DNA from 4 places in the Streptomyces sp. NPDC051576 genome. Region 2 is predicted to be linked to each of the others. Evidence: riboswitches for the same ligand, from Rfam matches in the RefSeq annotation. Region 2 holds a riboswitch; each other region holds the start of a gene.

Region 1 (7,443 bases), on a different contig from region 2:
ATTCCCGCCGTTCCCGGCGGGCTCGGTCGCGGTCGCGCTGGGCGCCGCCGTCGCCGTGTCGGTGGCCGTCGGGGACTCCTGCGGCTCACCCGAACCCGAACCACCGCCCGAATCCGAACCGCCGCCCGAACCGGAGCCCGACCCCGATCCGGATCCCGAACCGCCGCCCGATCCAGGGTCGTTGTCCGTCCCGGCGCCGCACTTATCACCGTTGTTGATGCAGTTGACCATGTCCTTCATCAGGCCCTCGTCGAAGACGTTGATGAAGTCGCCGTGGTCCGTGACGGGCTTGTGCTGCTGCTCCGGGAAGGAGTCCACCGCGAACAACGGGGTGGTCTTGCCACCGTCCTGGAGGCTCGGCGCGTCGACGTCGTAGACGATCCGCTGGACCAACTGCGGAATGGCCTCGAAGCCCGCCGGGCAGGCGCCTTCGGCATCCTCGAAGGCCACGTGGGTGCGGTGGTTGGCGCTGTCGATGTTGCGGCCGTCCCAGCAGCTCTGGAACTTGAAGGTGCGTACGACGTCGCTGCCCGCCGGGCACAGCGGGTACTTGTCCTTGAGCTGCCGGTCCTCGAACCCGGTGCAGCTCCAGGAGGCGTTGGCGTTGGCCGGGCCGTTCACGAAGGCCTTGGCGTCGCCGGTGATGATGCGCAGGAGGCGCGGCATCGCGACGACCTTGCTCTGCGGGTTGCCCACGAACGTCAGCGTGGCTGCCTTCGCGGTCACGATCTGACCGGAGTTGCCCTCGGTGCCGCCGCCGGGCTTGTCCGCGTCCCGCTCCTGCTTCCCGTTCTGCAGGCGCAACACGGGCCAGTAGTAAGTGGACTTGTCGCCCGGGTTCTCGCAGCTCGTGTTCGCGTTCGCTAGATCCTGGTCGCTGGCGAAGGCGTTGTTGGACTGGTTGCCGACGTAGTCGTGGAAGTGGTGGGCGCCGTTGGTGACTCCGGGCGCGACGATGACGTTGTCGGAGTTGAACAGGCCGTTCGCGTTCACACCGCAGGCGGTGACGAACGTGCCGGTCGAGGCGTCCCCCTGGTCCTTCGGGGTGTTCACGTTGGGCTGTACGGAGGTGATGTCCGCGTAGTCCGAGGCGACGGGCCCGTTGGTGGACTGCTGCTGGCCCTGGCCGTCGCCCTGTTGCTGGCCCTGGTCACCGGCGGCGCTGCTCGGGTCCTCGCTGCTGCCGCCCTGGTCACCGGTGTCGTTCTTGGGCGCGATCAGTGTGCAGGCGGCGAGCGCGTCGAGTCCCTCCGGGCGGTCTCCGACGCGCGCGATGGCGTCGCCGATCCGTCCGATGGTCGCGGCCCGCTTCTCCTTCAACGGATTCATGATCGCGTTGTCGGCGAAGGAGGCGTCCTGGCGTATGGACTCCGTGGAGTCCTGCAGCTTCTGGTAGGCCTCGGTGATCTGCTGGTCGAGCAGCGCGAGTTCCTTGTCGACGTCGGTCTTCGCCTCGTCCGGGACCGTCGTCAACTGGGTGCCGATGTCAGGGCAGTCGATCGTCGCGCCTCGCGATGCCGCGTCCGGGGTGCCCTGTTGGGCGGAGTCACCACCCCAGCCACCTTCGGACGCCGACGCGTATACGTTCGCCGCCACCAGTCCTCCGCCGCCCAGCATCAGGGCGACTGCTGCCATCGTCGCGCGGCGTGCGCCCGTTGGGCGTCTGCGCGTGTTGCGTGCCAAGGAAGTGCTCCTACACGTATCGGTCGGCCCGGCTCGTCCCGGCATGGACATCCCCCGCCCCAATACGGGGCCGGGTCCCAGTGTGTTCAACCGTCCCGAAAATTCATAGCGACCTCATACGGAACGCCTGACTCCGCCGACCCATGAGCGCTCGCCACACCCAGGACGAGGTAAAGGTCACAAATACGTATCGGACATATCGCGCTTCAACCTTCACACGAGGCACACACGTTGGCTAGGTTGACGCCCAGGCCTTGCGACTAACTCCGGCGATCGGCGCCGGGCCGCACGGCTTGCGCCGAGTCCGGTGCGCCGCTCGCGGCAGCCGGAGCCGGGGACCCAACCGACTTGGGGTGAATCGGCCCAACTGCCCAGCAGGGCAAGGGCCGTAGGGCAAACCTTCCGTGATCGACGCCCGAACCCGACAGCTAACCCGGTAGGCGCGATACGGAAGGAGCACGTCTGCCATGCCGGCAGAACGAAGGACGCGCACCGGAGGCAGTGGCCCCACCGTGGACGACCGACCCAGCCGCGAAGAAGTCCAGCGGCGGATCAACTCCCTTTACGACAGGGCCGAGACGGCCACCGGAAACTACAACGCCACCCGTGCGATGTCCGGGGGCCCGCGTCAGCGCGTCAACCCCCGACCCGGTGCGTCGCGGCCTTCCGATCCCGCCCTCGACGCCGTCGCCCGGCAGTGGTTCGACCGGGCCCGCGCCCAACTGGGCCCGACCGTACCGGCGATCCTCCCGCCCAGCAGGACTCCCGGCCGCCCGGCGGAACCCCGGCCCGAGCGACGTCCCGACCCCGAGGCCGCCCTCGCGCTCCAGGCGCCGCCCAGCCGCGCCGTCGCGGAGCTGACCGCGGCGCCCGCCGTACCCGACATCACCACCCCGACACCGGAGTTGACCGCCCGGCCCGTCGCCGCACTGCCCCCCGCGCCCCAGACGCCGCAAGCACCACCGGCGACCATGCTCGACCTGCCGCCCGTCCCCGCCCTCGAAGTGGCGCCCGCGCCGATGGTCCAGTCGCCTCAACTCGCCCCGCAGGCCCCTCCGGAGCCGGCCTTCGACCCGCTCACCGCGGACTTGGCGCTGCTCCCCTACATCGCCGCGCCGCGCACCGAGACCGCCCCGACGAACGCCACCTGGCCGCCGCCGGATCCGGCCTGGTCCGCCCCGGAGACGGCCTGGTCCACCGGGCAGATGCCCATGGTGACCGACTGGTCCACCGGACAGATGCCCATGGTGACCGAGCAGCCGACCGTCGAGCCCGCCTGGTACACGACACCGGAACCGGACTGGCGCCCGCCCCAGCAGGAGTGGCAGCCGACCGCGCCCGCCGCCGAGGTCTCCTACGCGGCTGCCCCGGCCGTCGCCCCTGAAGTCTCCTACGCGCCTGCCCCGGTCATCACTCCCGAGGTCTCTTTCGCCGCTGCCCCGGCCATCACCCCCGAGATCACCCTGCCCACCGCTCCGACCATGCCGCCCGAGATCGTTCTCCCCTCGGCCCCGGCCATGAGCCCGGCATCCGCCACGACGGTCCCCGTCGCGCCGGATGCCGGTACCCAGAGCAAGACCGGCATCGCCCTCGCCTTCGCCCGCGCACAGATCGGCAGGCCCTGCCTGTGGGGCGCGGCGGGGCCGGACGCGTACGACTGCTCCAGCCTCACCCAGGCCGCCTGGAAGGCCGCGGGCGTCCTGCTCCCGCGCACCGCCCAGGAACAGTCGGGCGCCGGCACACTGGTCCCGCTCACGGACATCCGCCCCGGTGACCTGATCTTCTTCTACGACAGCATCGACCACGTCGGCCTCTACACCGGCAACGGCCTGATGATCCACGCGCCGAGCCCGGGGACGCCGATACGCGAGGAGTCGATCTTCTACGCGGGTTCCGCCGCGATCCGGGGCGCCGTGCGGCCCGCCTGATCCGCTCGGGATGCCTGGCCTTCCCGACCTGGTCGCACATACGTGCACACCCTTGCCACCCCGGCGAGCCGTGTCGTTGGTCCGTACGAGTGGTGCATCCTGGGACACGGTCGTAGCGTCGACAGTGAGACGACGACCGTGCCCCGGCCGGTGGGCCACCGCCGGTGCGGGCGCGGCACGACCAGGACGAACAGGCGGCGGGGAGCGGACATGTACAAACACACCATGGTCGGAGTCGTCACGGTCTGCGCCGCCGCCCTGCTCGCGCCGGCCGTGGGCACCTCGTCCGCGGCCACGGCGAGCGCGGCCCCCGCCGCACACCAGCAACGAGCGGACCCGGTACTCGTCGACTGCCTCTGGCATCCCGAGGTGCGCCCCGCCGACTTCGTGCTCGCCTGCGGCGACGGCAACAGCCGCCTGACGTCGCTGCACTGGACGAACTGGAGCGCCGACTCCGCGACGGCCACGGGCTTCAACGTGGTGAACGACTGCAAGCCGTACTGCGCGGCGGGCAAGTTCCACTCGTACCCGGTCGTCGTCCGGCTCGACACCCCGCAGCCCTGGAAGAAGCACCCGCAGCTCCGGCACTACAGCGAGATCAGCCTGACGTACACCGCCGGACGGCCCGACGAGTTCGCGCACGTCGTGACCTACCCCCTGTGGAACTGACTCAGAGCGACAACTCCACCACCAGCGGCCGGTGATCGGAGATCGCCGTCCTGGGCGCCCGCGCCGTGCCCACGGCGTCCGCGCCCAGCCCGGTCGCCAGGATGTGGTCGAGCTGGACGAGCGGGCGATGCGAGGGGAAGGTCGCCTGTCGGCCCTGCCCCCGCCAGCCGCGCCGGCCGGTCGCGTCGAGGGCGATTCGAGGCAGCGCGCCGATCAGGTTGAAGTCGCCCATCAATAGCTGCGGTTGGGGCAGATCGGCGATCCACCGGCGCACGGTGCGCAGTTGACCCATGTTCCAGCCCGGCACGAACGAGAGATGGACGGCGACGGCGGTGAACAGCCCCTGCGGTCCTTCCAGTACGGCGGCGAGGGCGGCCCGGGGCTGATCCCGCACCAGGGCCGGAGTGGCCCGCCCGGCGACCCTCAAGGGCATCCCGAAGGGCGCCGCTGGGAGTCGTAGGGCCCGCCACTCCCGGACCGGCAGCCTGGACAGCAACGCGACGCCGTGCGAAGGGACTTGGGGCCGCCGCCCCTCGGGCCCGTGGACGCGCATGCCGGGCTCGGCGGGATCGCGGACCCAGCCCCGACCGGGCACCAGTCGGCAGTGCAGCGAGGTTCCGTAGCGCCAGTCCCGCGCGCCCATCGCGTCGGCGGCGACCGCCGCCTGATCGGCGCAACCCGACCGTTCCTGAAGGCAGTCGACCTCCTGGAGAGCCACCACATCGGCGTCCAGGGAAGCGACGGCTTCGGCGAGGGGCGCCGAGGCATCGCCGGGGCGAACCGGTGCCGGGCGGCCGTCCGGCTGGATCAGCCGGCCGTGCAGCACATTGAAGGTCGCACACCGCACCCGTAAGTCACCCATCGTCGCCCCTGTTCCCCTCGTGCCGATGTCCTCGGAACCATCGCCGTAAAAATAACTTGCGTAACTCAAGCAATCCGCTATAGTTGAGTAAGTCAAGGAAATATACGCGGCCGGATCACCGAGGCACAGCGTACGGAGCGGATGGAGACCGCCATGGACAACGCGACCCGTACCCCGGCCGCCCCCGGTCCGCTCGCCTCCTTCGCCCGGTTCGTGCTGCTGGGCGGCGGGGTCGGACTCCTCTCCAGCGGTGCCGTGGCCCTGCTCGCCGGGCAGATGGCCTGGGCCCTGGCGAACGCGCTGATCACCGTCGCCTCCACCCTCCTTTGCACCGACCTGCACGCCCGCTTCACCTTCGGGTCGGGCGGCCGCGCCGGATGGCGCCAGCACTGGCAGTCCGCGGGTTCGGCCGCGGCGGCCTACGTGGTGACCTGCGCCGCGATGCTCGTCCTGCACCTGGTGCAGTCCTCGCCCGGCACGCTGACCGAGCAGATCGTGTACCTCGGCGCTTCCGGTCTGGCCGGCCTCGCCCGCTTCCTGCTGCTGCGGCTGTACGTCTTCGCGACCGACCGCCGTCGCACGGCGGTCCCGGAACCCAAGAAGGCCACGATCGTGCCGGTACCGGTGCGGGCGAAGACCCCGCAGCCCGCGTGGACCCCGATGGCCCGCTTCCCCGTCACCTCGAAGGTTCCGGCCACCGCGGGTGCCCTGTAGCGCAGGAAGCGCAGGCCCGAGCCCCGCCGAGGTCCGCCGGTGATCAGCTACGCTGACCGCTTCCAATTCACAGACAGCGGGGACATGTTCACCAAGCGACTGATCACGACCGGGTTGACGGCACTTCTGATCGGAACGCTCGGCGCATGCGGGGGCGGCGACAGCTCTGGATCCGCGTCCGGCACCGGTGGGACCAGCACCGCAGCGACAGCCCGGCAGACCCCCGACACCGTCACCGGGCTCCGGGACTCGGTCCGTCACCTCGCCCGGCAGACGACGAGGGCCACTCGCCCGCACACCGTCACGAAGTGCGCCTCGGCCACCAAGCAGGTCCGGCACACGTCCAGTTCGGGCACGGGCACCAAGAAGAAGACCCGCACCTGGTACACCACGGAGCGGTACCGGAAGTGCGCGAAGGTGCGCAGCGGCACGGAGACGTACACCCGTGTCGTCCGCAAGGAGCGGTGGTGCGTCAGCCTGGACGACGTGGGCGGCGACACCGGCAGGGACGACGTCTGGTACCAGGTCACACGTGCCGCCTACGACGACGTCCGCCTCGCGGACGAGCACACGCGCGTGACGTTCGCGCCGACCGGAACAGGCTGCTGAGAGCGCGGTCCGACGGCCGGGCGCCAACATGAATCCCGAATCGGGTTCCCGGACTTCGAGTCAATTCGTGATCACAGCCGTACCTGCGGTCATGGGCGCCCCGCGCCGACCCGCCACGTCACCGACTCGGAGAACAGGCACCCCATGAACGCACCCGTACCGAACACCCCCGCCACCGACGCGACCGCCCAGATCGGTGTCACCGGCCTGGGAGTGATGGGCCGCAACCTGGCCCGCAACTTCGCCCGCAACGGCTACACGGTCGCCGTCCACAACCGATCGCCGCACCGCACCCATGAGTTGATGAAGGAGTACGGCGACGAGGGCGCCTTCGTCCCGGCCGAGACGGCACAGGAGTTCGTGGCCGCGCTCGAACGCCCCCGCCGACTGATGATCATGGTGCAGGCCGGTCCGGCCACCGACGCGGTCATCGACGAGTTCGCCGCGCTCATGGAGCCCGGCGACATGATCATCGACGGCGGCAACGCGCACTTCGCCGACACCCGCCGCCGCGAGGCCGCCCTGCGCGAGCGGGGCCTCCACTTCGTCGGCGCCGGGGTCTCCGGCGGCGAGGAGGGCGCGCTCAACGGCCCGTCGATCATGCCCGGCGGTTCGGCGGAGTCGTACGCCGTGCTGGGCCCGATGTTCGAGTCGGTGAGCGCGAAGGTCGACGGCGAGCCCTGCTCCACACACATCGGCACCGACGGCGCCGGGCACTTCGTCAAGATGGTGCACAACGGCATCGAGTACGCCGACATGCAGCTCATCGCCGAGGCCTACGACCTCCTGCGCCAGGTCGGCGGCTACTCCCCCGCCGAGATCGCGGACGTCTTCCGCCGCTGGAACGAGGGCCGGCTCGGTTCCTATCTGATCGAGATCACCGCCGAGGTCCTGGCCCACACCGACGCGGAGACCGGCGGCGCGTTCGTCGACATCGTCAAGGACGCCGCCGGCCAGAAGGGCACCGGGCGCTGGACC
Region 2 (7,443 bases):
GGTGGGCGCGGTAGAACCAGGCCGGCGGGACCACGGTCGGTGTGCCGAGGTTCACGGAGATCCCGGCCGTGTGCAGCAGGCCGATCACCGTGTCCAGCCACTCCCAGTCGTACGCGCCCGGCCGCGGCTCCAGCTTGGCCCAGGAGAAGACGCCGAGGGAGACCGCCGTGACACCGGCCTCCCGCATCAGCCGTACGTCCTCCTCCCAGACCTCCGGCGGCCACTGCTCGGGGTTGTAGTCACCTCCGAAGGCGAGCGGCAGACGGTCGTGCGGGGCGGGGGACGGCATGGGTTCACTCCCGGGTGATCGGCGAATGAGACGGGTGAAACTCGGCTGTTTCTGTGATCGTGCACATGGATGGTTACGGCCGCCATCCGTCAGCAACAAGTAGGTAACCCCAGGCTTCATCCATTGACAAGGGTCCGAAACAATTCTCTACTGTGCACGATCACAGAGCCGCTGACCGGCTCGCACTCAGTCAGGGGAGATGAAGATGTCGATCCACCGCCACCAGTTCAGCAGGCGCAGCATCCTTGCCGGGGCAGCAGCCGTCGGCCTGACGGGCACCCTCGCCGCCTGCGGCGGTTCCGACGACGACTCCGGCAAGAGCAGCGGTCCCGTCAAGCTGACCTACTGGTCCTGGGCGCCGAACATGGACAAGGTCGCCGCGATCTGGAACAAGAAGAACCCGGACATCACGGTCACCGTCTCCAAGCAGGCGGCCGGCAAGGACATCGTCTCCAAGCTGATCACCGCGAAGAAGGCGGGCAACGCCCCCGACCTGATCCAGGTCGAGTACCAGTCGCTGCCGACGCTGGTGTCGAACGACGTCCTCGCGGACATCTCGAAGTACGCGAAGTCCGCCAAGTCCGAGTTCGCCGAGGGGCTTTGGGGCATGGTCACGCTCGGCACCGACGCCGTGTACGCGATACCGCAGGACTCCGGGCCGCTGATGTTCTTCTACCGCGAGGACCTGTTCAAGCAGCACAAGCTGACCGTCCCGACCACCTGGGACGAGTTCGCCGCGACCGCCCGCGCCGCCAAGAAGGCCGTCCCGAACGCCTACTTGACGACGTTCTCGTCCAACGACCCCGGTCTGTTCGCCGGGTTGGCGCAGCAGGCCGGTGCCAAGTGGTGGACCGTGGGCAGCGGCGGCAAGTGGACCGTGGGCATCGACGACGCGGCCACCAAGAAGGTCACCGACTTCTGGGGCGGCCTGGTCGCGGAGGGCGCGATCGACAACCAGCCGATGTACACGCCGGCCTGGAACAACGCCCTGAACAAGGGCACCCACCTCGGCTGGGTCTCCGCCGTGTGGGCGCCCGGAGTGCTGGTCAGCTCGGCCCCCGACACCAAGGGCAAGTGGCGCATGGCACCGCTGCCGCAGTGGAGCGCGGGCGAGAGCGTCACCGGCAGCTGGGGCGGCTCCTCCACCGGCGTCTCCACCGACTCCAAGCACGCCGAGGCCGCGACCAAGTTCGCCAACTGGCTGAACACCGACCCGGAGGCCCTCGCGGCCCTGGTCAAGGAGGTCGGTATCTACCCGGCGGCCACCAAGGGCCAGTCCGGCTCGGTGCTCACCCCGCCCGCGTTCTTCCCGAACCAGACCGACTTCTACGACACGGCCGCCAAGATCGCCGCGACCACGGCCGCCTCCGCCTGGGGCCCGAACGTCCAGGTCGCCTACGACACCTTCAGCGACGCGTTCGGCAAGGCCACCAAGGCGAAGAAGGCGGCCCAGTTCGACACCGCGCTCACCACCATGCAGGCGTCGACCTTCGCCGACATGAAGAAGCAGGGCTTCAAGGTGACCGAGGCATGACCAGCACTCCGCTCAAGGGCTCCGACCGGCTGACGGCCGGGCCCTTGGCGGACGGCACCGCCACCTCCGTCCGCCCCCGCCTCCGTCGCCGTGGCCGCAGCGCGCCGTACTGGTTCCTCGTACCGGCCGTGCTCCTGTTCGCCGCCTTCACCGTCGTGCCCATCGGGTACGCGGTGTGGCTCAGTCTCCACAAGGTCCAGGTCAAGGGCATCGGCCTCGGCAAGGGCGCCCGCCAGCAGGTGTGGAACGGCATCGGCAACTACACCGACGTCCTGCACGACTCCGAGTTCGGCCACAGCGTCCTGCGCGCCTTCGGCTACGGCCTGATCGTCATCCCCACGATGCTCGGTCTGGCGCTGGTCTTCGCGCTGATGCTGGACACCCCGCAGGCGCGCAGCGCCAAGTTCGCCCGGCTGGCGATCTTCCTGCCGTACGCCGTGCCCGGCATCATCGCCGCACTGATGTGGGGCTTCCTCTACCTGCCGACGGTCAGCCCCTTCTACTACATCCTGCGCGAGTTCCACCTGCCGCAGCCCGACCTGTTCGACGGCGGCAACCTGTACCTGTCCTTCGCGAACATCGCGGTGTGGGGCGGCACGGGCTTCAACATGATCGTGATCTACACCGCGCTGCGCGCGATCCCGCAGGAGATCTACGAGGCCGCCCGCATCGACGGCGCGTCCGACCTGAAGATCGCCCTGCGCATCAAGATCCCGATCGTGCTGCCCTCCCTGGTGCTGACGTTCTTCTTCTCTGTCATCGCCACCCTCCAGGTCTTCACGGAACCCATGACGCTGAGGCCGCTGACCAACGGCCTGTCCACGTCCTGGAGTCCGCTGATGGCCATCTACGACAGCGCCTTCCTCAGGTCCGACATCTACGGCGCCTCCGCCACCGCGGTGGTGCTGGCCCTGGCGACCTTCGTGGTCTCCTTCGCGCTGCTGCGCGTCTCCGACCGCTACACCCGGGAGGACCGGGCATGACCCCCCTCACCCTGACCGCCACCGACACCCGGCCGGGCCCCGCGAAGCCGAGGCGCACCGCCTGGGTGCCCACCCTGGTGCTGGTCCTCGGCTCGCTGTACTGCCTGATCCCCGTGGTCTGGGTGGTCATCGCGGCGAGCAAGGGCCGCGGCGAACTGTTCTCCACGTTCACCTTCGCCCCCGGCACCGGCTTCCTCGACAACCTGAAGGAACTCAGCTCCTACCGGGACGGCATCTACTGGCAGTGGATGGCCAACTCCCTCCTGTACGCGGGCGGCGGCGCCCTGCTCTCCGCCGCGGTCTCGGCCGCCGGCGGCTACGCGCTCGGCCGGTTCGCCTTCAGGGGACGGGAGTTCCTCTTCAAGCTGATGCTGGCGGGCGTACTGGTCCCGAGCATCGTGCTGACCGTCCCCCAGTACCTGCTGCTGTCGAAGCTGGGCCTGGCCGACTCGTACTGGTCGATGCTGCTGCCGTCGATCCTCTCGCCCTACGGCGTCTATCTCGTCCGGATCTACGCGGCGGCCTCGGTCCCCGCCGAACTCCTCGAAGCGGCCCGCATGGACGGCGCGAGCGAGTGGCGGATCTTCTCGCGGATCGCGGTGCCGATGATGATGCCGGGGCTCATCACGGTGTTCCTGTTCCAGTTCGTCGCCATCTGGAACAACTTCCTGCTGCCGTACGTGATGCTCGCGGACGACAACAAGTTCCCGATCACACTGGGCCTTTACACCCTGCTCTCCCAGGGCGCCTCCCAACCGGCCCTCTACACGCTGGTCATCATGGGCTGCTTCCTCGCGATCCTCCCGCTGATCGGGCTGTTCCTGGTGATCCAGCGGTTCTGGTCCCTGGACCTGCTGAGCGGCTCGGTCAAGGCCTGAGGCACGTACGGAGCCGAACCTCCCCCCACCGCACCCGAACGGGCAGAACGAGGACCATGACCACCAGTCCGAACGGACGCCGCAAACCGCCCACCATCCACGACGTGGCCCGGGAGGCAGGGGTCTCCCGGGGCACCGTCTCCCGGTTCCTCAACGGCGGCCACTACGTCTCGCCCGCCGCGCGCAACGCGGTGGAGACGGCGATCAGGAAGACGGGCTACGTCGTCAACCGGCACGCCCGCTCCCTGAGCACCGGACGCTCGGACTCGGTGGCGTTCCTCCTCACCGAGCCGCAGGAGAAGTTCTTCGAGGACCCCAACTTCAATGTCCTGCTGAGGGGTTGCACCGAACACCTGGCCCGCCACGACATCCCCCTGCTGTTGATGCTGGCCTCCTCGCGCGACGAGCGCCGCCGCCTGACCCGGTACATCACCTCGGGCCACGTGGACGGCGTGCTGCTCGTCTCCAACCACAGTGGAGACCCGGTCGCGGCCGAACTCCGGGACGCGGGCATCCCGTTGGTGGCCTGCGGCAAGCCGCTCGGGACCGCCTCCAAGTACAGCTATGTGGCCGCCGCCGACCGTGACGGCGCCCAGGAGATGGTCCGCCATCTCATCGCCCGCGGCCGGCGCCGCATCGGCATGGTCACCGGGCCGCTCGACGCCCCCGGCGGCCCGGACCGTCTCGCGGGCTACCGAGACGTCCTCACCGAAGCGGGTCTGCCCCACGACCCGGCCCTCGTCGTCGAGGGCGACTACCGCCGCACCGGCGGCGAAGAGGCCGCCCGCCGACTCCTCACCCAGGCCCCCGACATCGACGCGGTGTTCGTGGCCTCCGACCTCATGGCCCTCGGAGTCGTCAACACCCTTCAGCAGTCCGGCCGTTCGGTCCCCGATGACATCGCTGTCGGAGGCTTCGACGACTCGGCGGCGGCCACCTCCATCACCCCGGCCCTCACCACCATGCGCCAGCCCTACGACCGCATCAGCGCCGAGATGGTCCGGATGCTGCTGGCCCAGATCGCCGGCGAGGACACGGCGGGCGTCATCCTGCCGACGGAACTGGTCGTCCGGGAGTCGGCATAACGGTCTTCGCTGTAAAACCAACCGGAACACGGGTCAACGGATGTGAAGGCAGCAGCCGTCCGGTTCGTGTCGAGTCGGTGGGGCTTTCCATCCGTATTCTCTGATCATGGCCGCACCCCTCGCATATGCACTGATCGCCACCGACCTGGACGGGACGCTGCTGCGCGGCGACGACACGCTCTCCGACCGGTCCCTCGCCGCGCTGCGGCGGGCGGCGGCGGCCGGTGCCCGGCATCTCGTCGTCACCGGCCGGCCCGCCCCGAGAGTGCGGCCGCTCCTCGACGACCTCGGCTCCAGGGGGCTCGCGGTGTGCGGACAGGGCGCGCAGTTGTACGACGCCGGCGCGGACCGTCTGCTCTGGTCGGTCACCCTGGACCGGGAGTTGGCGGAGACCGCGCTCGGCAAGATCGAGGCCGAGGTGGGCCAGGTGTACGCGGCCGTGGACCAGGACGGGGTGGACGGCCTCACCCTCATCGAGCCCGGCTACCTCATGCCGCACCCCACGCTCCCCGCCGTACGGGTCGAGCGGCGGGACGACCTGTGGGCCGAGCCGATCAGCAAGGTGCTGCTGCGTCATCCCGCCCTGGCGGACGACGAGTTGGCGTGCACGGCGCGCTCGGTGGTGGGTTCGCTGGCCTCGGTCACCATGTCGGGCCCCGGCACCGTCGAACTCCAGCCACTCGGCATCACCAAGGCGACCGGCCTCGCCCTCGCCGCCCGGCACTTGGGCCTGACCCCGGCCGACACCATCGCCTTCGGCGACATGCCGAACGACATCCCGATGTTCGACTGGGCGGCCCACGGCGTGGCGATGGCCAACGCCCATCCCGAACTCAAGGCGGTGGCCGACGAGGTGACGACGTCGAACGAGGACGACGGCATCGCCGTCGTCCTCGAAAGACTGCTGCTGGACGCCGGTTTCTAGTAGGCGCCGTACACGTTGTCGATGGAGCCGTAGACCGCCGCCGCGTAGTTGCAGGCGGCGGTGATGTTCGCGACCGGGTCGTACGGGTCGTACGCCGTACCCGCCACGTGGTAGGCGTTGAACGTCGGGTCGATGACCTGGAGCAGGCCCTTCGACGGGGTGCCCGCCGCCGCGTTGGAGTCCCAGTTGTTGATGGCCCACGGGTTGCCGGAGGACTCACGGATCACGTTGCGGTAGATGCCGTTGTACGTGCCCGGAATCCCCTTCTGCGCCATGATCGCGAGGGACTCGCGGATCCAGCCGTCGAGGTTGTTGGTGTAGCCGGCGGCCGTGGTCGAGGTGGTCGTGGCGGCCGAGGCGGAGGTCGCGCCGACGATCGGCAGGGCGAGGATCGCGGCACCGGTGCCGAGGACGGCGAGGTTGCGGCCGAGGCGGGCGCGGCGGGACTGAGCGGTTGCAGGCATGACGAGGTTCCTCTCCGTCGCCTGCGAGGTGAGCTGTCGGGTTCGGGCTGGGAGGTGCCCGGCCGCGCCCTTGCGGACGTGACTTAACCCCAAGCCGTGCCGGTCGTGCCGACCGGTCCGGCGACTTACCTGGGTCCCCCGCTCCTGCCGTGCGAGATGTTCGTGACTGGGATACCGGACGGCGGCAGGATTCGGCGTTCCGCCCGACAGGCCGGGAACGTATGCGAGAGCACATGTCCGGAACAAGTGGCGGAATCACACCTAACCCCTATTGACCTTGGTCTGAGACGTATGGGGCACTTGATCCTTTGCGCGAGCCAAGGGTCAACTGTCAAACGCCGTAAGGGGAAACGCGGACAGAGCGGGACACAGGTCATCCACAGAAAAGCGTGACCCAACTCACGGGAGGATTAAGAACGGCAAATCGGGCATTCATCCTCAACTGGCAGTTCTCGGAATCCTTTTCTCCCAGGTTCGGTGAAAGATCACCTCTTCGCCTTCGGTGCAGATAACCTCATTCGAGGTAATAAAGTCCGTTTCGTCGCACGTGATCTCCGACCGTGTGCGCACGGTCGTGTCCCAGGCCGACTCCGGCCGGTGCAGCCGGATCGACCAGTCCGAGCGGGTGCGCGCCGACAGCGGATCCGACTCGTCGATCGTGTACGTCTCCAGCGCGTCCTCGGTGAACTCCAGGCCGTCGGGATACACGCGCGTCCCGCCGTAGCGCGGGTCGACCTCCAGCCGCCACTCGCCCTTCGCGACATCCCGCACGACCAGCCGCTCGGGCCGCGGCTCGTCCAGGGTGACCGGCTGGCTCACCCCGAGCGGCTCGGCCTCCTCGGGCTCCTCGAAACGGATGTCGTCGGTGCGAAGGTCATCCGTCAACTCCCGCTCCCGCACGGGGAGTTCGAGCGCGCTGCCCTCCGGGTCCAGGGTGAAGCCGGCCGCCGACTCCGGCTGGGGCCAGATCCACGGCCAGTACGCCGACGACACCGCGAGGCGGATGCGATGGCCGGGCGGGACGGCGTACCCGATGCCGTTCAGCTCGAAGGTCACGTCCTCGGTGGCACCCGGCGTCCACGGCACCGCCCGGTCCCGCCCGTGCCGCGCCGACAGGTTGAGCACGCCCCGGGTGACCAGGGTCGAGGAGCCGTCCGGGGCGACGTCGCACAGCCGGGCGATCACCTGCCCGCGCGGCACCGGGCAGGTCAGCCGCAGCCGCACCCTGGGCCGCCCCAGCACCCAGGTCTCGTCCGGCACCTCGAACTGGAAGCACGCCGACCGC
Region 3 (7,443 bases), on a different contig from region 2:
CTGGTCCGGATCGGCCGGGACCTCCACGCCGAGGACCTGCCCGGCGCGGAGCGCCACGCGCGTGTGCCCCTCGGGAGAGAGGTGGAGCCGGTCGCCGTCCCAGGCCCGCCGGTCCTGGACCGTCTTCAGGGACCACAGGTCGAGCACCGGGCAGCCGTACCGGTCGGCGATGGCCCGCACATGGCCGTTGTACGTGGCGATCTTGCCGCGCAGATGCTTGAGCACGGGCACGCCACGGGTGTCGAAGCCGGTCGTCACCATGACGGTGCCGACGGCGGCGGTGAGGTCGGCGACCGCGCGTTCGAAGCGCTCGGCGACCTCGTCGGGGTCGGTGCCGGGACGGATGATGTCGTTGCCGCCCGCACAGAAGGAGACCAGGTCGGGGCCGATCTCCTTGGCGCGGGTGAGCTGGTCGGCCACGATCTGGTCGAGGAGTTTCCCGCGCACGGCGAGGTTGGTGTACTCGAAGTCGCCCTCGGGCCGCCGATCCGCGAGCAGTACCGCGAACCTGTCGGCCCAGCCGACCATCGCCCCGTCGGGCCCGGGGTCGCCGACGCCCTCGGTGAAGCTGTCCCCCACCGCCACGTACGACCCGATCACTGATCTGCTGTCACTCTTCGAATCGTCTGCCACGGCAACCATAATTCACCCTGGACTGTGACCTACGCGATCGTATTTACGGGTTGACGGTCGGTGAGATAAGCCACTTGTAAAGGGTTGTCCAAAGTCGGAATAAGTCTCTGATCAGGGGCGTTGACTACGGAACCGCCGCGCCCCTGACCAGGCGTCAGCACCGAACTCAGCCGACGGTGACTCCGTGCGAGCGGAGGTAGGCGACCGGGTCCACGTCCGAGCCGTAGTACGGCGTGGTCCGGATCTCGAAGTGCAGGTGCGGGCCGGTGACGTTCCCGGTCGCGCCGGAGAGGCCGATCTGCTGCCCCTCGGTCACGGTCTGGCCGGCCGAGACGGACAACTGCGACATGTGGGCGTACTGCGAGTACTCGCCGTCCGCGTGCCGGATCACGACCTCGTTGCCGTACGCGCCGTCGTAGGCCGCCGAGACGACCGTGCCCGCGGCGATCGCCTTGACGGTGGTGCCGGTCGGGACCACGAAGTCGACGCCCGTGTGGTAGCCGCTGGACCACATGCTGCCCGCGACGTGATAGCCGGTGCCGATGGTGGCACCGGTCACGGGAAGCGCGTAGCCGGTGGAGGTGCTCTTCGACGAAGAAGCCGAAGACGCCGAAGAAGAAGACGAAGAGGCGCTCGTCTTCGACGAGTTCGACGAGTTCGACGAGCTGGACGACTCGGTCTTGCCCGTCCCGCTCGTCGTGGCCTTCTGGCCGAGGGTGAGCTTCAAGCCCGGGTGGATCAGCGACGGATCGCCGCCGATGGCCTCGCGGTTGTCCTGGTAGAGCTTCTTCCAGCCGCCGGTGACGTTCTGGTCCTCGGCGATCTTCGCGAGCCAGTCGCCCGACCGCACCGAATACGTCTTGACGCCCGCCGACTTCGAGGCGGTCTTCTCGACGACCGTCTTCTCGGACGCCGGAACTGACTGAACCGCCTTTTCCGGAGCGGAAGTCGTGGTCGCGGCATGGGCGCCGGTGGCTCCCATGAGCGGAAGGGCGAGCGCTGCGCCGCCCGTTCCGGCTACGGCCATCGAGCGGGTGAGGCGCTGGGACTTCGGGCGGCGGTGCTTACCCTTCGCGGGCATGACGAATTCCTCTCCGGCGCCTGCGAGGTGAGCTGTCGGGTGCGGGCTGGAGATGCCCGGCCGCGCGCTGGTCGCGGCTTTACCCCAAGCCCGTTCCGGAGACCGGAACAGGCGTCCTACCTGTGGGTCCCCCGCTCCTGCCGCATTCGGGTGGGTGTGTGCGGAGTCCGGTCGGCGGCAGGATTGGGCGTCCGTCCGGATTGGTGGCGAACGTAAGCGAGGAAGACGCAAAGGGACAAGCAGGAGGTTCCACGGATTTGCGTTTCTTGTGGCCTCCTGTGGGAATTAACAGTCACCCTCCGTGAATTCCCACCGGACTCCCGCCTCAATTCCCCTGGAAAAGCACGCCAATTACGTGAACATGACGAACGACGTACGGTCACGAATATGACTCTGCTCACGTACCTTCTCCTCAGCTTCCTTTATTCCAGAGCGAGTTGGACTAAGGCTGCAATTAGGACAGAAGGTTCAGATGCGACGCAGTCGGAGAACCGTCGCATCAAGGTCACCGTGCAGCCCGGTGCGCAGTCCGTGGTGCAACAGGACCGCACCTCGGTGGACTTCGCCCGTTTCGAGACATTCGTACGACGCTGTCGGGTCGAGCCCACGCAGTCGGAGGGCAGGTACGGGCTCGCCGTAGTGCTGCGCCTGGAGGAGGGCAAGGACGACGGACTCCTCGCCGCGCACGTACTGCACCGCGCTCAGTCCACCCTGCGGCGGGCGCAGCCGGTGGAGGTCGCCGTGCTGGACGAGCGGGCGGATCTCCTTGTAGAGGTCCACCCACTGGCGGGCCTCGGCGAGTTCCTCCTCGGTCCACTCCGAGAGGTCGCCGCCCACGCCGAGCACTCCGGACATGGCACTCACGAACCGGAAGCGCAGACTGCTGACCCGGTCGTTGAGCTGGGTGTTCGGGCTGTCGGTGACCCAGGCCGCCATCACGCGCGCGGGATGGATCTGACTGAAGCCGTGCTGGATGGCGAGCCGGTCGAGCGGGTCGGTGTTGTCCGAGGTCCACACCTGGTCGGTGCGGCTCATGATGCCGAGGTCGATCCGGCCGCCGCCGCCCGAGCAGGACTCGAAGGCCACCTTGGGGTGGGCCGCCCGCAGCCGGTCCAACAGGCCGTACAGGGCGCGCACATGGTCGACCCAGAGGCGCTGCGGATAAGCGTCGCCGGGCCAGCCGGCGTCGGTGAAGCAGCGGTTGAAGTCCCACTTCACATAGTCGATGGGGGCGCTGCTCAGGAGCGTGTCGAGGCGCTCCCAGAGGTACTCCTGGACATCCTCGCGTGCCAGGTTCAGCACGAGCTGATTGCGGAACTCCGTCCGCTTTCGTCCCGGTTGGAACTGCACCCAGTCGGGGTGCGCGCGGTACAGGTCGCTGTCCGGATTGACCATTTCGGGCTCGACCCAGATGCCGAACTGCATGCCGAGGCCGTGCACGTAGTCGGCGAGCGGCTTGACACCGCCGGGGAAGCGGTCCGGGTTCGGCGTCCAGTCGCCGAGTCCGGCGCGGTCGCTGGTGCGCTTCCCGAACCAGCCGTCGTCGACCACGAACAGTTCGACCCCGGCCGCCGCGGCGCGCCGCGCGAGGACGCCCTGCTGCTCCTCGGAGATGTCGAACTGGGTGGCCTCCCAGGAGTTGTAGAGCACCGGCCGGTCCTGGTCCGCGTCCGGGATGACGTACGTCCGCTGGTACGTGTGCCAGGTGCGGCTGGCGCCGCCGTAGCCGCCGTCGCTCCACAGGCCGGCGAAGACGGGGGTCGTGAAGGACTCACCGGGCTCCAGGAGCAGCAGTCCGGAGTCGTCGTACCCGGCGCCGCCGCCGATCTGCACGCGCGCGTCCGGGAGTTGGGCCACGGCGATCCGCCAGGACCCCGACCAACCGAGGGCACAGCCGTAGACCTCGCCGCGCTCCTCGGTCGCGTCGGTGTCGAGGGCGACCCAGGGCAGGTGCTGGTGTCCGGTGTGGCCGCGGCGGCTGCCGATGACCTTCTCGCCGTAGGTGAGCTCGGAGCGCGTCAGCCGGGACTCGGCGGCCCAGCGCCCGTGCAACTGCGACAGCCGCCAACCGTCGCGCTCGGGCAGGGTCCACACGGCGGAGTCGGCGCGCAGCAGCTCCAAGGGCTCGGACCCGTCGTTGCCGAGGGTCGTCCAGCGTTCTACGACGTCGTCGCGCATCCGGTAGTGCAGGGTGATCGCGAGGCCGGTGTCCCGGAAGCGGAGCCGGAGTTCGTCGCCCTCGGTGTCGTACCGCTCGAAGGTCCACTCCGTGCCGCGGCGCTCGGGGGTGCGCACGGACAGGGCGGGCCGGGCGAAGCGGGGGCCGCCCTCGACGGGGTACTCCTCGCGTCCGTCGAGCGGCGACTCGAAGGAGGAGGCCGCGGGCAGCGGGCGGGCGGCGAGTTCCTCGGCGTCGGCGAGGGCGATTGCCGGGCCCCAGTGCAGGTGGAGCAGCTCGTCGTGCTCGGTGAGATGGACGGCGTAACTGCTCGTGGGGCCCGACAGCACCCACGTACGGCCGTTCTCGGCGATCTCCAGCATCAGGTCCCTCACAGATTCGAACAAGTCCACTCAAGCACCAACATCATCAATGGCGCGGACCTGCGAGGCAACGCCTGTGGACAACTCGTTGCCTGTGGAATCTCCCGTCGCGAGTTCGGATCAACGGTGCCGGCCCGGGCCGTTCAGCACTCCACTGAAGCCGGCCGGCAGCGAGGGATTGTCCGCCTCGGCGGCAGGCTCCCGCCGCCGACGGGCTGGGTGGGCCGAACGCCGCGACCGCCGAAACCCCCGAAGTTACGGAGGGATTCGAACTCGTGAAGAACCCGGAACGGGAAATCCCCGAGATCCGCCAGTGGGAAGTGGGATGGCATGTGTCCGACGGGACACATGGTCGTGGGCCTGCACGCCAGAACTCGGACGCCCCTTCGGCTCCGGCCGGAGTGGCGGGCCGATCGCCCCGACGCCAGGCTGACGTCAGGGAGCGGCACACGGCACGGACACACATACAAAGGGACTGGTTCCACATGCAGATCGATCTGACCGGACGCACCGCCCTGGTGACGGGCTCGACGCAGGGCATCGGCGCGGCGATCGCCGCCGGACTCGCGCGCTCCGGCGCCCGGGTGGGGGTGAACGGCCGGGACGAGGGGCGGGTCGCGGAGGCCGTGGCCCGGCTGACGGCGGAGGTGCCCGGCGCCTCCTTCGTGCCGGTGGCCGCCGACGTGGCGAACGAGGAGGGCGCGGAGCGTGTCGTAGAGGTGCTGCCGGACGTCGACATCCTCGTCAACAACCTCGGCGTCTTCGGCTCCGCCGACCCGCTGGAGATCAGCGACGCGGAGTGGCGGCGTTATTTCGAGGTGAACGTACTGGCCGCCGTACGGCTGACCCGGATGTACCTGCCGGGGATGACCGGGCGCGGCTGGGGCCGGATCCAGTACATCGCCAGCGACTCGGCGATCGTGATCCCGGCCGAGATGATCCACTACGGCATGTCCAAGACCGCGCTCCTCGCCGTCGGCCGCGGCTTCGCGAAGCAGGCGGCGGGCACCGGGGTGACGGTCAACTCGGTCATCGCCGGGCCGACCCACACCGGCGGTGTCGAGGACTTCGTCTACGAACTCGTCGACCGCGACCTGCCCTGGGACGAGGCGCAGCGCGAGTTCATGCGGAAGCACCGGCCGCAGTCCCTGCTGCAACGGCTGATCGAGCCCGAGGAGATCGCCAACATGGTCGTCTACCTCGGCTCGGACCAGGCGTCGGCCACGACCGGCGGCGCCCTGCGGGTCGACGGAGGATACGTCGACTCGATCCTGCCCTGACGGCATGGTCCGCGCCTCCCACCTCCCACCTCCCACCTCCCACCTCCCACCAGGAAGAAGACCCTGGTCAGCGCCGTAACGGCCGACCAGGGGCGGGATGTATGTCGTATCGTCGACAGCGTGCCCGCCGGTGAGCCGCGTCGTCGGGCCGAGTGGGAGGAGCCCTCGTGACGCAGCAGATCCCGTCGACCGAGCCGGAGTTGTCCGGAGTGCGTAATTTCCGGGACGTGGGCGGACTTCCGACGGTGGACGGACGGCGGGTGCGGCAGGGTGTGCTGTTCCGCAGCGGCCATCTCGCGCACGCGACCGATGAGGACGCCGTGTTCCTCGGCTCGCTGGGCCTGCACACGATCTTCGACTTCCGCAACGCGTCGGACCAGAAGCTGGAGGGTCCCGACGTCGAACTGCCCGGTGTGCGCAATGTGAACCTGCCGCTGAGCGACCCGGCGGACGGCTCCGAGTTCTGGAAGATGGTCCGCGACGGCGAGATCGAGCAGCTGCGCGGCATCCTCGGCGACGGCAAGGGCGCGCACCGGATGATCACGTCGTACCGCACGATCGTCAAGGAGCGCACCGCCGAGCACTCCCAGGTGCTGCACGCGCTCGCGGAGGACAGTGTTCCCGCGCTGATGCACTGCGCCGCGGGCAAGGACCGCGCGGGCCTGTCGATAGCCGTGACGCTGCTCGCCGTGGGCGTGGAGCGCGAGGCGATCCTGGCCGACTACCTGGAGTCGAACGCCAAGCACCGCCGCTACAAGGTGCGCCGCAGCGGCTCCGCCGCCACGGCCTACTCCCCCGAGGTGATGGAACTCCTCAGCCCCCTCTTCGACGCCCGCGCCGAGTATCTGACGGCGGCCTTCGAGACCGTCGAGGAGACCTGGGGCGGCGTGGACGCCTACCTGGAGCAGGGGTTGGGGATCACCCCGGAGACCCGGGAGCGGCTGCGCGGACGGCTGCTCGACTGAACTCGCCGCTGCGGCAGGCTACTTGGCGCCCACCGAGAACAGCAGGTAGATGAAGGCCGCGAAGACGTGACCGACGGCGATGTAGATGATGAGCCGGATCCACAGGGCGCGGGGGAACTTCTCTTCCATGTCCATCATGGTGTGTCTCCGGTGATCGGGCCCAGGCACAGGGCGGCCGTGGGGCTCTGCAACAGGGTGTGGACGAACAGGACCTCGACGCCGGTCGCGTCGGCTGCGGCGAGCCGGTGCGGGGTCAGCGAGTCGAAGTGGGCGCTGTCGCCGGGCGCGAGGATGTGCGCGGTGTCACCGAGGCGCAGCCGCAGCCGCCCCTCGATGACGTACAGCCACTCCTCGCCGGGGTGCACGCGCACGATGTCGCCCTGGGAGCCGTGCGGGATGCGGACGCGCAGCGACTGCATCCCGCGGCCGGGGGCGCCGGCCTGCCAGTACGTCCAGCCGCCCGCGCGGGTCGGTTCCATGTCGGCGGCGCGCACGACGGCGTCCCGGTCGATGGCCGTCTCGCCGAGCAGATCCGAGACTGTCGTACCGTAGATACGGGCCAGTGCGAGCAGCATCGGCAGTGAGGGCTGGCGCTGCCCGGTCTCCAGACGGGAGAGGTGGGCGGGCGAGAGTCCGGCCGAGCGGGCGGCGGCCTCCAGGGTGAGGGAGGCGCGGCGGCGCAGGGCGCGGAGCTGGGGTGCGACGGTGGCCGGCAGGTCGTCGGCCGGCCCGGTCGGCGGTTCCGGCGCTGTCTCGGAAGAGCTGCTCATGCCCTCCATTCAGCCGGACTTTTGCCCCTGCGGCAAACTTCTTGCCTCAGGGGCAAAAACACCCCGGCGCGCCCGGCGGACCTCCCTACCGGTTGGCCACCGCCTGCTTCACGAGCGTCTTGCTGAAGTCCCACATCAGCCCGCCGCCGCTGTGCGCGTCGTCCATCACGGCC
Region 4 (7,443 bases), on a different contig from region 2:
TCTACTTCCCCGACCCCTGGCCGAAGAAGCGGCACCACAAGCGGCGGCTGATCCAGCCGGAGTTCCTCACCCTCGCCGCGGCCCGGCTCAAGCCCGGCGCGATCCTGCACTGCGCGACGGACTGGGAGCCGTACGCGGAACAGATGCTCGAAGTCCTCAGCGCGCACCCGGACTTCGAGAACAGCCAATCCGACGGCGGTTTTGCGCCCCGTCCGGACTTCCGGCCGCTGACCCGTTTCGAGGGCCAGGGACTGGACAAGGGACATGTCGTGAACGATCTGCTCTTCCGTCGCGTACCCCACGACGACCAGCGCTGACGCCAGGCTCCCTCGCGGGCCGTGCCCTTACCTCGTTAGGGTCGATGCCGTGGCCACGTTTTCGCCGTACCCCCCACACCCCGGCCACCCCGCCGGTGGTGTGCCCGGGCACGGGCCGCGCGAACGCTGGTGGCGGCGGAACTGGGTCCGGCACTGCGCGCTGATCACCCTGCTCTCGCTCTCCGGGCTCGTCATCCTCGCGCTCGTCCGCCAACAGACGGGCACCGAAGGGTTCTTGGTGGGCCTCGGGCTCGCGGTGCTGCCCGTGCCGCTGCTCGTCGCCGCGTTCTGCTGGCTGGACCGGGTCGACCCCGGCCCCTGGCGGAACCTCTTCTTCTCCTTCGCGTGGGGTGCCTGCGCCGCGGCCCTCATAGCGATCGTCGCCAACAGCTTCGCGACCAGATGGATAGCGACCACGACCGCCGACCCGACCAGCGCGGACACCCTCGGCGCGACCGTCATAGCGCCGATCGTCGAGGAGTCGGCGAAGGCGGCGGCCGTACTCCTCGTCTTCCTGTTCCGCAGACGGGACTTCACCGGGATCGTCGACGGCGTGGTGATAGCCGGGGTCACCGCCACCGGCTTCGCCTTCACCGAGAACATCCTCTACCTCGGCACCGCCTTCGGCACCGACCAGCTCACCGGCGACCGCGGCTTCACCTCCGTCACCGCGGCGACCTTCTTCGTGCGCATCGTCATGTCCCCGTTCGCGCACCCCCTGTTCACCGTCCTGACAGGCATCGGCTTCGGCATCGCGGCCCTCTCCCCCGACCGCCGGCCCATCCGCCGCACCCTGCTACCGCTGACCGGCCTGCTCCTCGCGATGGGCATGCACGCGATCTGGAACGGCTCCTCGACGTTCGGCCAGTACGGCTTCTTCGAGGTCTACGGCATGCTGATGGTGCCCGCGTTCGGCCTGCTGACCTGGCTCGCGGTCTGGACCCGCCAACGCGAACTGCGCACCGTACGCGAGGAGTTGCCCGTATACGTCCACGCGGGCTGGCTGCCCCCGGCCGAACCCTTCGTCCTCGGCTCGATGAAGGCCCGCCGCCTGGCCCGCGAGTACGCCCGCCACCACCTGGGCAGGTCCGGGGCCCGCACGGTCGCCCAGTACGAGGCCTACGCGACCACCCTGGCCATCCTGCGCCACCGTCACGCCGGCCCCGAATTCCCCTTACGGGAACGGCAGTTGCTGCACGAACTGTGGCTCCGCCGTGAGGTGGCCCGCCCAGCCCTGGACTACGCGGCGAGACGCACGGCACCACCGGTACCGGTGATCGTGCCGCCGTGGCCGGTGTACGGGTCGTACGGGAACGCGGCGGCCCCCTACTCCGTGTACAACCCGTACCACTCCTGACGACCCTCAGGACCGGCCGCAGAGGCTGGACGCGGCCCACGCTCTCACCGCCTCGAAGGCGTGGAGGTCCTGGAGGTCCTGGAGGTCCTGGAGGCAGTGCAGTCGCTCTCCCCGCCCCCGGCCCCGCTGGACCGGGACGAGCCCCATCGCTCCGCGTCGCCCGCGGCAGCAGCCGGCGAGATCCGGCGCCTCCTCCACCGCACCGACCGCACACACCGGCGGCGCCGACCGGTCCCCAGCACTTTGCCGTGCCTCGACCGACCGGAGACCTAGGCCGACGCCTCCGCCAGCTTCCCCAACTCCGCGTCCGCCAGCTCCAGTCCGGCCCACCGACGCCGACCAATCGCCGTCGCTTCCCCGTGACCCGACCCACCGAAGCCCCCAGACCGTGTCCGCAAGGCCCCGCCTGCCTCACGACTCCCCCCGGCACGCGCCCCCACTGCCGCAAGGGCGCGGGAGGCGCCCCCACTCGCCGCACCGACCGGCGACACCAACCCGCCACGAGTCCCGCCCCGCGGGTGAACGACGGGACTTCACGGCCACGACCTAGGCCGACGCCTCCGTCAACTTCCCCAACTCCCCCTCCGTCAGCTCCAGTTCCGCCACCGCCACCAGCGCCGGCAGTTGCTCCACCGTCCGGGCGGAGGCGATCGGCGCGGCGACCGTCGGCCGGGCGGCGAGCCAGGCCAGGGCGACCGTAGCGACGGGGGCGGCGTGGGCCTCGGCGATCTCGTCCAGGGCGGTCAGGACCCGCTGGCCGCGCTCCGATTCGAGGTACTGGGCCGCGCGCCCGGCCCGTGCGCTCTCCACGGTCGTGCCGGGGCGGTACTTGCCGGTGAGGAAGCCGGCCGCGAGCGCGAAGTACGGGAGGGCCGACAGGCCGCCGCGTTCGGCGACGTCGCGCAGCTCGCCCTCGTAGGTGTCGCGGGAGACGAGGTTGTAGTGCGGCTGGATGGCGACGTAGCGTGCCAGGCCCTCGCGGTCGGAGAGGTCGAGGGAGGCCTGGAGGCGCGCCGGGGAGATGTTGGAGGCGGCGATGTGCCGCACCTTGCCCGCCCGCACCAGCTCGTCGAGCGTGCCGACGATCTCCTCGACCGGCACGTCCTCCTTGTCGAAGTGCGGGTAGTACAGGTCGATGTAGTCGGTGCCCAGGCGGCGCAGGGATGCGTCGGCCGCGGCCTTGATGTTGGCGGCGGACAGGCCCGGGTAGTCGGGGTGCTGGCTGACCTTGGTGGCGATGACGACGTCGGCGCGGTTGCCGCGGGCCGCCAGCCACTTGCCGATGACCGTCTCGGACTCGCCGCCCTGGTTGCCCGCGGCGAACGCCGAATACGAGTCGGCGGTGTCGACGAAGTTGCCCCCGGCGGCCGTGTACGCGTCGAGTACGGCGAAGGAGGCCGCCTCGTCGGCGGTCCAGCCGAAGACGTTGCCGCCGAGGACGAGCGGGAAGATGTCGAGGTCGGACCGGCCCAGCTTGCGAAGAGAAGTCATGCTCTACGTCAACAGCCGGACCGGAACCCGATATTCCAGCAGGATCGCCGGGTGGCTCAGGGGTTGAGGCCCTTGCTGCGCAGCCAGGGCGCCGGGTCGCTGGCGGTCGCGGCGCCGTTGATGTGGACCTCAAGGTGGAGGTGCGGCCCGGTCACGTTGCCGGTGGCTCCGACGCGGCCGATGACGTCACCGGTGGCGACCTTCTGCCCGACGCTGACGTTGATCGAGGACTGGTGGCAGAACCACAGCTCGGTGCCGTCGTCGAGGGTGATGATCGTGCGGTAGCCGTAGGACCCGGCCCAGCCCGCCTCGGTGACCGTGCCGCTGTGGATGGCCTTGATCAGCGTGCCTGTGGGCGCCGCGAAGTCGAGCCCGGTGTGGTAGCCGGAGGACCACATGGTGCCGGCCTGACCGAAGGTGCCGGTGATCGTGTACGACCCGACCGGCAGGGTGTACTGCTTGGCCAGCTCGGCGAGCTTCGCGGCCTCGGCCTTCTTCTTGGCGGCGGCCTCCGCGGCCTCCTTCGCGTCCGCGGCCTTGGCGGCGGCGTCCTTCTCGGCCTTGGCCGCGGCGTCGTCGACCTGCTTGGCGACGGCTGCCTCGGCGGCGGCCTGCGACTTGCCGTCGACCTGGAGCTGCTGGAGCTCGGCCTGCTCCATGATCCGGTTGCGCAGCAGCTCACCCGCGTCCGAGGTGCCCTTGGCGGTCTCGGTGGAGGTCACGCCGACGCTGCTGAGCGCGGTCGCGGAACCCTTGGGGGTGCTGGAGGAGTCGTCCAGCAGATGCCCCACGGAGGGCAGGTCCGGCAGGGAGATCGAGACGGGCGGCTTGCCGGTGTTGGCGCTGGCCATCCCGCCGGCGCTCACGGCGGCTATGACACCGACACCCAGGACGGTGGAGCTGCGGGCGAATCCCCCGCCACCACGCTGCTTGGCGACACGGTGCTTGCCGCGGTTGGGGGGAACGGACTCCGCGCTGGGGTTCCACTCCTCCCAGGGGCCCTCGTCGGGGCGGTAACCGCCGTACACGAACGGGGCTTCTGGGGCAGCCTGGTTGGACGCCACGTGGGCGTGCTCCTTTCCTTCCTTCTCGCCTACCGGGTTAGCTGACGGGTTCGGAGCAGGAAGGTCTCCTACGCGCGTAAACCTGTCGTGTTCCCACGGCGGTCGACGAGCGATTCACCCCAAGTGGTGGTTCCCCGGTTCCCTTGCGGGATTCGGCGCGTGCGCACGGAGCCGTCTCTTGTGACGGCTGGGACGACCGCGCTGCGTTATCGAACGTTAATAGACCCGGGCACCCGATTCCAAGCTGTTCCGCTTGATCATTAACCTTTCCTTGCTGGACGAAGGGCCCACGACCGGCGAAAAACGGGCGAGTTGACCAAGTCTCAGAATTCCCACAGCTATTGACGGTATGTCAGTTGTTATGCGGAGGGCGCTCGCCCGATCACACCTGGTGACACCGTTCATGGATGGCGTACGGCGATCATCGCCATGTCGTCCGACATCCCGCCCCCGGAGTACCGGCGCACCTCCTTGGCGAGGATCCCGAGCAACGACTCGGGGCTGCGGAAGGTCCGTCCGGCCAGCCGCTCCCCGGGATCGAAGAAGACGCCGTGGCAGTCCCGGGCCTCGGACAGACCGTCGGTGTACACCAGCAGCGTGGCCCCGCCCGGGAACGGGAACTCCTGGGCGCGGTCGGGCCAGAACCCCAACTCGCCCATGCCGAGCGGCAGTGCGGGTTCCTTGACGAGCAGGGTTTCCACAGTGCCGTCCGCGTTCAGGAGCAGCGGCGGCGGGTGACCCCGGTCGACGATCCGTACGACGCCGTCGCCGTGCGGGAGTTCGGCGAGGACGGCCGTGGTGAACCCCTCGAACGCGTCGAGGCCGTCGCGCCGGGTGCCCTCGCGGGCCAGCGCCCGCTCCAGCCGCTGGGCGACCTCCTCCAGGGTGGTCTCCTGCTCGGCCGCCTCCCGGAACGCCCCGATCACCACGGCGACGGCGGCGACCGCGCCCATGCCCTTGCCGCGCACGTCGCCGACGATCAGCCGTACGCCGTGCGGGGTGTCCTGCACCGCGTACAGGTCGCCGCCGATGGACGCGCCCTCCTGGGCCGCCTCGTACCGTGCCGCGATCTCGAACCCGCCGATCCGCTCGGCGGGTTCGGGCAGTACCGCGCGCTGGGCGGCCTCGGCGATCTCGCGTACGGAGGCGAGCTGTTCGCTGCTGCGGCGGACGAGGAGGTTGATGAGAACGGCGAGACCCGCGACCGTCACCACGGTGACCGCCTCGGTGACCGCGTCGATCCGCAGGACGATGCCGAGCTTCAGGTGGATGGCGAGGACGACGGCGACCGCGGCCAGGCCGGTGAGTACGGTCCCGCGCCGCGAGTAGAGCGGGGCGGCGACGAGCGGGGCGGCGGTGAAGAACGGGGCCGCGGTGAAGTCCTGCGGGGTGAGGTAGTCGTAGAACGCCCCGACGACCAGCAGCAGCGCGGGCAGTCGGCGGACGAAGGCGAGGGTGTACGGGATCCGCCGTCCCTCGTCGGGGCCGAGGCCGGGGTCGGGCACGGGATCGCCGGGCAGGCGCCCGCCGGCTCGCACATACGGACCCTCCTCCACGCGTCCAGTTTTTCGTGGCCGGGGGAGGGCGGCGAGCGGGGTGACCCGATAGGGGAAGGGGCGGAAACACCAAGGGCCGGAATCCAGAAAGAATCTGGATTCCGGCCCTTGGCCTTGAGTAGCGGGGACAGGATTTGAACCTGCGACCTCTGGGTTATGAGCCCAGCGAGCTACCGAGCTGCTCCACCCCGCGCCGTTGTGTTCCCAACTATACGCCATTCGCGGGGTCCGAAGTCACACGAGTGTCAGTCGCCCGGGTTCCCGGCGTGCGTGAGGGTCTCCCAGGAGACGAAGAGGTCGTCGCTGCCGGCCGGCCGGGTCTCCTCGGCGAGCTTGTGCGCGAAGGGCAGCTTCATGCCGAGCCGGCCCTCCAGGTGGTTGAGGGGAACCTCCAGGTCGGGCCCCATGCTGCGGTCGACCTTGCCGCCGCACAGCCAGGCGGGCGCGGGCTCGCCGAGCTGGTAGCGGGCGTGGAGGTCGAGCGCGGCGGCCAGCCGGTCCTTGACCTCCTTGTAGAGGTCGACGCCCTGGTGCCAGGCGGTCTCGGCGATATGGGCGGTGGCCGCCAGCGAGTACCCGACGTGCTTGAAGTTGCGGCAGGTCTCCTGGGCGACGCCGTCCTTGAAGGTGGTCTGCTTGAACCAGTACGTCGTCAGTTTCTGCGGGGTGGTGACGGTGGAGCCCACCGGGGTGAGCGGCACCTTCCCGTCCTTCGCGAGGTAGAAGTAGGCGGGCACCCGGTCGCGGAAGCGTTTGACGGCGGCGTCGAAGGCCCGGTGGTCGTCGAGGAAGACGGCGATACCGATCGCCGCGTCCGTCATCGCGAGGTCCCAGTTGCCGTTGTAGTCGGGCAGGTTCTTGGTGACCTCCGGCTGATAGGCGGTACGCAGCATGGTCTCGAACCGCTCGACCCGGTCCGCCGGCCACCCGGCCCCCGGCGCGTACCGCACGATCTCCGCCGCCCGCACCCACGTCGACCCGGCCCACGCGGTCTGCAGTCCGGCGTCCTCGGAGGTGTGCTCCTTCATCCTCGCCGACCAGTCGTCCATGATCTCGCGGGCCTTGAGCGCGTGCTGCTGCTTCCCGGTGATGCTGAACAGCAGGGCCTGCGTGTACGCCGCGATCGCGTCCTCGCGCTCCTCGACACACCCGTGCGCGGCCTTGCCGTTCCAGGGGCAGTCGACGTCGGCGTACGGCTTCGCCGTGTACTTGTACGACCCGTACTTGCTGTCCCGCATCCCGAAGTACGCCTTCAGCCAGGGCTGTTTCCCGGCGGCCACGTTCTTCCGTACGACGTCCAACTGCCCCTTGCTGACCAGCACTCCGGGGTGCGTGAACGCCGCGTCGGCGGGCAGCGCCCGCGCCATGGTCCGGGTCCCGGTGTCCGCGGCCCCGCACGAGGCGAGAAGCCCCACGACCACGCCCGCGCCGAGCACCGCCCTGACGTGCCGCCGGCCCACTGCCCTCATGTGTCCTACCTCCGCTTTGTCCGCACCGGGTTATTGCGAGCGTGACCGGGAGGGCGGTGGGGCGCAGGATCTGATGGGCCGATCGGTCCTGGCGGGCGGTGGCGCAGTAGACGCCGCCGAGGCCGTCGACTTGCCGGGAGGTCGCGGCCCGTACCTGGGTGGCGGCGCCCTGCTCGGGGGTCTTGGAGC

The links. Region 2 has a riboswitch for cyclic di-AMP ahead of AB0M63_RS01000 (transglycosylase SLT domain-containing protein). Riboswitches for the same ligand answer to the same signal wherever they lie in the genome.
Region 1: it holds a riboswitch for cyclic di-AMP, as region 2 does, so the genes downstream of both, AB0M63_RS28640 (NlpC/P60 family protein) here and AB0M63_RS01000 (transglycosylase SLT domain-containing protein) in region 2, are expected to answer to the same signal.
Region 3: it holds a riboswitch for cyclic di-AMP, as region 2 does, so the genes downstream of both, AB0M63_RS37520 (LysM peptidoglycan-binding domain-containing M23 family metallopeptidase) here and AB0M63_RS01000 (transglycosylase SLT domain-containing protein) in region 2, are expected to answer to the same signal.
Region 4: it holds a riboswitch for cyclic di-AMP, as region 2 does, so the genes downstream of both, AB0M63_RS09830 (M23 family metallopeptidase) here and AB0M63_RS01000 (transglycosylase SLT domain-containing protein) in region 2, are expected to answer to the same signal.

The regions. Positions count from the first base shown of each region.
Region 1 covers NZ_JBFAZO010000009.1:204,071-211,513, reverse strand. The annotation lists gene AB0M63_RS28645 (DUF1996 domain-containing protein) at 1-1,635, opposite strand, end outside; cyclic di-AMP (ydaO/yuaA leader) riboswitch at 1,970-2,142, shown strand; gene AB0M63_RS28640 (NlpC/P60 family protein) at 2,151-3,611, shown strand; gene AB0M63_RS28635 (hypothetical protein) at 3,822-4,280, shown strand; gene AB0M63_RS28630 (endonuclease/exonuclease/phosphatase family protein) at 4,282-5,142, opposite strand; gene AB0M63_RS28625 (GtrA family protein) at 5,296-5,856, shown strand; gene AB0M63_RS28620 (hypothetical protein) at 5,941-6,465, shown strand; gene gndA (NADP-dependent phosphogluconate dehydrogenase) at 6,610-7,443, shown strand, end outside.
Region 2 covers NZ_JBFAZO010000001.1:207,465-214,907, forward strand. The annotation lists gene AB0M63_RS00970 (beta-galactosidase) at 1-289, opposite strand, end outside; gene AB0M63_RS00975 (substrate-binding domain-containing protein) at 489-1,823, shown strand; gene AB0M63_RS00980 (sugar ABC transporter permease) at 1,820-2,806, shown strand; gene AB0M63_RS00985 (carbohydrate ABC transporter permease) at 2,803-3,684, shown strand; gene AB0M63_RS00990 (LacI family DNA-binding transcriptional regulator) at 3,741-4,769, shown strand; gene AB0M63_RS00995 (HAD family hydrolase) at 4,876-5,694, shown strand; gene AB0M63_RS01000 (transglycosylase SLT domain-containing protein) at 5,691-6,158, opposite strand; cyclic di-AMP (ydaO/yuaA leader) riboswitch at 6,164-6,365, opposite strand; gene AB0M63_RS01005 (CocE/NonD family hydrolase) at 6,597-7,443, opposite strand, start outside.
Region 3 covers NZ_JBFAZO010000014.1:73,747-81,189, forward strand. The annotation lists gene AB0M63_RS37515 (SGNH/GDSL hydrolase family protein) at 1-600, opposite strand, end outside; gene AB0M63_RS37520 (LysM peptidoglycan-binding domain-containing M23 family metallopeptidase) at 800-1,714, opposite strand; cyclic di-AMP (ydaO/yuaA leader) riboswitch at 1,719-1,881, opposite strand; gene AB0M63_RS37525 (alpha-galactosidase) at 2,183-4,255, opposite strand; gene AB0M63_RS37530 (SDR family oxidoreductase) at 4,741-5,535, shown strand; gene AB0M63_RS37535 (tyrosine-protein phosphatase) at 5,703-6,500, shown strand; gene AB0M63_RS37540 (DUF6126 family protein) at 6,519-6,638, opposite strand; gene AB0M63_RS37545 (XRE family transcriptional regulator) at 6,635-7,270, opposite strand; gene AB0M63_RS37550 (aspartate aminotransferase family protein) at 7,356-7,443, opposite strand, start outside.
Region 4 covers NZ_JBFAZO010000003.1:18,680-26,122, forward strand. The annotation lists gene trmB (tRNA (guanosine(46)-N7)-methyltransferase TrmB) at 1-317, shown strand, start outside; gene AB0M63_RS09815 (PrsW family intramembrane metalloprotease) at 367-1,674, shown strand; gene AB0M63_RS09820 (hypothetical protein) at 1,681-1,821, opposite strand; gene AB0M63_RS09825 (aldo/keto reductase) at 2,221-3,165, opposite strand; gene AB0M63_RS09830 (M23 family metallopeptidase) at 3,222-4,229, opposite strand; cyclic di-AMP (ydaO/yuaA leader) riboswitch at 4,241-4,397, opposite strand; gene AB0M63_RS09835 (PP2C family protein-serine/threonine phosphatase) at 4,631-5,785, opposite strand; tRNA gene AB0M63_RS09840 (tRNA-Met) at 5,905-5,978, opposite strand; gene AB0M63_RS09845 (alginate lyase family protein) at 6,031-7,254, opposite strand; partial or broken gene AB0M63_RS09850 (oxidoreductase) at 7,361-7,443, opposite strand, start outside.